DNA from 2 places in the Clostridium sartagoforme genome. Region 1 is predicted to be linked to the other one. Evidence: riboswitches for the same ligand, from Rfam matches in the RefSeq annotation. Region 1 holds a riboswitch; the other holds the start of a gene.

The links. A riboswitch is a leader RNA that binds a small molecule or an ion and turns the genes downstream of it on or off. The one in region 1 is predicted to bind FMN.
Region 2: it holds a riboswitch for FMN, as region 1 does, so the genes downstream of both, ribD (bifunctional diaminohydroxyphosphoribosylaminopyrimidine deaminase/5-amino-6-(5-phosphoribosylamino)uracil reductase RibD) here and ABDZ60_RS10505 (ECF transporter S component) in region 1, are expected to answer to the same signal.

Annotation. Positions count from the first base shown of each region.
Region 1 is NZ_BAAACH010000022.1:70,981-73,463, forward strand. Features, by position in the region: gene ABDZ60_RS10500 (diguanylate cyclase domain-containing protein) at 1-596, shown strand, start outside; gene ABDZ60_RS10505 (ECF transporter S component) at 638-1,240, opposite strand; FMN riboswitch at 1,457-1,575, opposite strand; gene ABDZ60_RS10510 (Tex family protein) at 1,671-2,483, opposite strand, start outside.
Region 2 is NZ_BAAACH010000032.1:8,962-11,444, forward strand. Features, by position in the region: gene ABDZ60_RS12215 (DMT family transporter) at 1-768, shown strand, start outside; FMN riboswitch at 1,009-1,124, shown strand; gene ribD (bifunctional diaminohydroxyphosphoribosylaminopyrimidine deaminase/5-amino-6-(5-phosphoribosylamino)uracil reductase RibD) at 1,341-2,429, shown strand; gene ribE (riboflavin synthase) at 2,434-2,483, shown strand, end outside.

The sequences.
Region 1 (2,483 bases):
GCATTATGTATATATTCCCTTTTACTGCTTCTGTACTGGAATTGTTTATTCCTGAACTCTTGTTAACTTGGGGAAGTATAACTACAGTACTTATATTTTCTTATATATTACTTCAGCAAGAATTATTTGAAACAGATCCATTAACTGGTGCCTTTAATAGAAATTTCTTTAACAGTTTTGTTTCTAAAACAAATAAATTTACAATGAATTTATCTAAACTAGGCGCAATTAATATAGATTTAGATGAATTTAAAAGTATAAATGATACTTATGGCCATAAAGTTGGTGATGATGTCTTAAAGAACTTTGTACTACTTTTAAATAAAGCTTTTAAAAAAAAATCTAAAATTATCAGAATGGGCGGGGACGAGTTTATAATAATTATAGAAAATACTTCTAATGAAGAAATTATAAGTCATATAAGATTCTTAAATATTATTACCGAAGTTTATAATTCTGTTAACAAATATCCTATAAAATTTAGTTATTCCTATTGTATATATTCCAATGATTTTAATGACATTTACGATTTTTTTGATCATATAGATAATAAAATGTATCAAAATAAGTACTTAAAAAAAACTCCTAAAATATAATTAAAGCTAACTATTAAAAATATAATAGTTAGCTTTAATTTTTATATTGAATTTAGTTTACTTTTTCTAGAATTATCAAAATTTGAATCTACTTTAAAAATTGCTACTGAAACCCTCTTATATAATATATATGTTATTGCACATACCAATATAGCTTTTACTCCATTAAAAGGTAATAATCCCACAGTAACATATTGAATTAATTCATCTTTAACCATATTCATCCCAAATGCTGGAAGTAATAAATATACATTTGCTAATATTCCTATAATTTCTATTGATAATGTTCCTAATATCATTCCAAGTAGTGCATTTTTTCTACTCTTATTTCTATGATAAACCCACGCTGCTGGAGCTACTAGAGAAACTCCCACTATAAAATTAGCTATTTCTCCTACAAAACCTGTTCCTGTTCCTTTAACTATTAAGATTAATAAATTCTTTAGTAATTCTACAACAATACCTGCCATTGGGCCAAAAGCAAATGCTCCCATAAGTGCTGGAATATCGCTTAAGTCAATTTTAAGCCATGGAAATGGTAAAAATGGTATTGGAAAGTCAAAGTACATAAGCACTACTGCTATTGCACCTAAAAGTGATATTTTAATAAATTTGTTTAGGTTTTTGTTTTGTTGATTGTTCATTTTTTCTCCTCCCAAAAGTCTATCCCCTGGGGCAATGGGTTAGATTTAAATAACTATGACATTAGTTTAATTATTATTTTACTAACTTACTCATCCTTTTCTTAGCAGATTTAATACTAATAAATAAAAAATCCCTGATATACTAAAATATATCAGGGCTTAAAATCCATAAGAAATAAGATGTGCTTAAAAATAAAAATTAAGCAATATCTAACCACTTACCTTCTTTCATCCAGACTATACTGTCGGCCTCGGAGTTTCACCGAATCATGCTAAAACTTTAGCTCGCGGGCTATACCGCCGGTGGGGAATTACGCCCCGCCCTGAAGATAATTTATTTATATTATTATTACACTTATATTATATGTCCATATATTGATTTTTGCAAGTAGTTTTTTTAACAATTGTAATATTTTGCGAAGCAAAATAACTAGTTAACATTTTTCATTGACAGTGAAATTCTATTCCTCTTACTATCTACTTCTAAAATTCTAACTTTTACTATGTCTCCAACCTTAACTATATCTAATGGGTGTTTTACAAATCTATCCGCCATTTGACTTTTATGAACAAGTCCATCTTGATGAACTCCAATATCAACAAAAGCTCCAAAATCAGATACATTTCTTACTGTTCCCATAAGTATCATACCTTCTGATAAATCCTTTAAATCCATTACTCCTGTTTTTAAAATAGGTTTTGGCATTTCTTCTCTTGGATCACGACCTGGCTTTTTAAGTTCTTTTATTATATCTAAAAGTGTAAGTTCTCCAACTTCTAATTCCTTAGAAAGACTTGAAAGGCCTTTATCTTTTACTCTTTCATCTATATCCTTAAGATTATTTTCTTTTAAATCCTCTTTGGTATATCCTAATAATTTAATTAACTTTCTTGCTGCTTCATAAGATTCAGGATGAACTGAGGTGTTATCTAAAGGTTCATTACTCTCCATAACTCTTAAGAACCCTGCACATTGCTCGTAAGCTTTTTGCCCAAGTCTTTTTACTTTTAATAATTCTTTTCTGGTTTTAAAGCCGCCAACTTCATCTCTATAATTTACTATATTATTTGCAATACTTGAATTTATGCCTGCCACATGAGTAAGTAATGCTGGTGTTGCAATATTTAAATCTACCCCAACCTTATTTACAGAGTCTTCAACAACACCTTTTAAGGATTCATCAAGCTTCTTTGCTGTAACATCATGCTGATATTGCCCAACCCCTAAAGCTTTTGGGTCTAT
Region 2 (2,483 bases), on a different contig from region 1:
TTATTTTTTATATTAAAACACAAAAAAATTTCTTTAAGAACTGAAAAGAAAGAAGTAAAGAATATATTTATTCTTAGTTTAATAGGCGTTGCTTTAACTACAGCCTTATTATATAGTTCTTACTCATATATTGGAGTAGGAGCAGCTACAACATTGCATTTTATGTATCCAATTTTTGTAGCAGTAACATGCAAATTATTTTTTAAAGAAAGTTTAGGTAAAAGTAAGGTTTTAGCTTTGATAATTTCATTACTTGGTGTATTACTTTTTATGGATATGAAAAATGGTAGTAATATATTAGGAGCATTAATGGCTTTAATATCAGGAATAACTTATGCTTTTTATATAGTATATCTTGAAAAGCAAGAGTTAGTAAAAATAAATCCCTATAAATTATCTTTTTATATAGTTTCTTTTACTTCCGTTGAAATGATAATAGGTAATATTTTGGGTAGATATATAAGATTTAATCTTTCTTTAAAAGTTTATGTTCTAATGATAATTATCTCATTATTAACATCAGTAGTAGCTATTATACTATTTCAGTTAGGTGTATCAATTATAGGGGCTACGTCTGCTGCAATATTCTCCTTATTTGAACCAATAACTAGTATAATTAGTGGATTATTATTATTTAATGAAACTCTAAGCATAAAAAAGGTTTTAGGATGTATAGTTATTTTTATAGCAGTTAGTTATTTGGCATTAGAATCAAAATTAAAAGATCAGAACAATAATGAAATAAATAGCGAATATTTAGACGTATAAAATATATCTTGTGTATTATATTTTTTCTTTAAAAAAGAGAGAAGGATATCATATGAGATAATAATGTATAAATTTATATTAAAACACTTAAAAGTGGAATATTAAGATCTATTAAATTTAATAGATGAGTGTACGAATAAAGAGAAAATAATTGAATATTAAACTATATAGATTTAATTTTTATAAAACTTATTGTTGACAATAAATAGAAATGATAATAAAATAACAATATAAAATTGAATAAATCTTCAGGGCAGGGTGAAATTCCCTACCGGCGGTAAAGCCCGCGAGCTATTTTAGCATGATTCGGTGAAACTCCGAGGCCGACAGTAAAGTCTGGATGGAAGAAGATAATGTATTTAAGTGATTTTTATTTATAATTACTTTTGTTTGTTATACTGTTATATTAGCTCTGAAATATTTTTATATTTCAGAGTTTTTTAATAATATTTTTTATGCAAAATAAAAAGTTTTTATTTATATTGATTATTTATGTTATTGTGTTTTAATGCTCTGGGGATAGATTTACTCAGAGCATTTTTGCTTTATAAATAAAGAGAAGGAGTTAAAAGATGGATGAAAAGTACATGCAATTAGCTATTGAATTAGCTAAGAAAGGAAAAGGTAAGGTTAACCCTAATCCATTAGTTGGAGCTGTTATTGTAAAAAATGGGAAAATAATAGGGCAAGGATATCATAGAAATTATGGTGGAAATCATGCTGAAATAGAAGCCATAAATAATTCAAGTGAAAGTGTTGAGGACTCAACTATATATGTAACATTAGAGCCTTGCTTTCATTATGGTAAAACGCCTCCTTGTGTAGATAAATTAATTTCTTCCAAAGTTTCTAGAGTTGTAATAGGAAGTTTAGATCCGAATCCATTAGTTTCTGGGCAAAGTATTAGAAAATTAAAACACGCTAAAATTGAAGTTAAGATTGGAGTACTAGAAAAAAAATGTTTAAAGCTAAATGAAGTTTTTATTAAATATATAAAAACTAAAAAACCTTATGTTGTTTTAAAATCTGCTATTTCTTTAGATGGAAAGATAGCAACTAGAACTGGAGAATCTAAATGGATAACTGGAGAATTATCAAGATTAAAAGTGCACGGACTAAGAAATGAGTTAAGTGGAATTATGGTTGGAATAAATACAGTACTTATGGATGATCCAACTTTAACTTGTAATATTAAAGGTCGAAGAAATCCTATAAGAATTATAGTTGATAGTAATCTTAAAATTCCAATAGATTCTAAAATATTAAAAACCTCAAGCAATTATAAAACAATAATAGCAACTACAGAAAAATCAGATATAAATAAAAGGAATATAATAATAAATCTTGGAGCTAAGGTGTTAATAACAAAATCATTAAATAATAAAGTAGATCTAAATGATTTAATGTTAAAACTAGGAGAAATTGAAATAGATAGCATTCTTTTAGAAGGCGGGGGAGAATTGAATTACTCTGCACTAAAAGCTGGAATAGTCGATAAAGTGATGATATTTGTTGCTCCTAAAATAATAGGTGGAATAGATTCTAAAACTTGTATTGAGGGAGAGGGAATAGACTTATTGAGTAAAGCTTATAAAGTTACTGATTTAAAAGCTAAACTTCTAGATGAAGATATATTACTAACTGGATATATAGGGGGGTGATAATTTGTTTACAGGGATAGTTGAAGAAATAGGTGTTATAAGAGAAATTAAAAA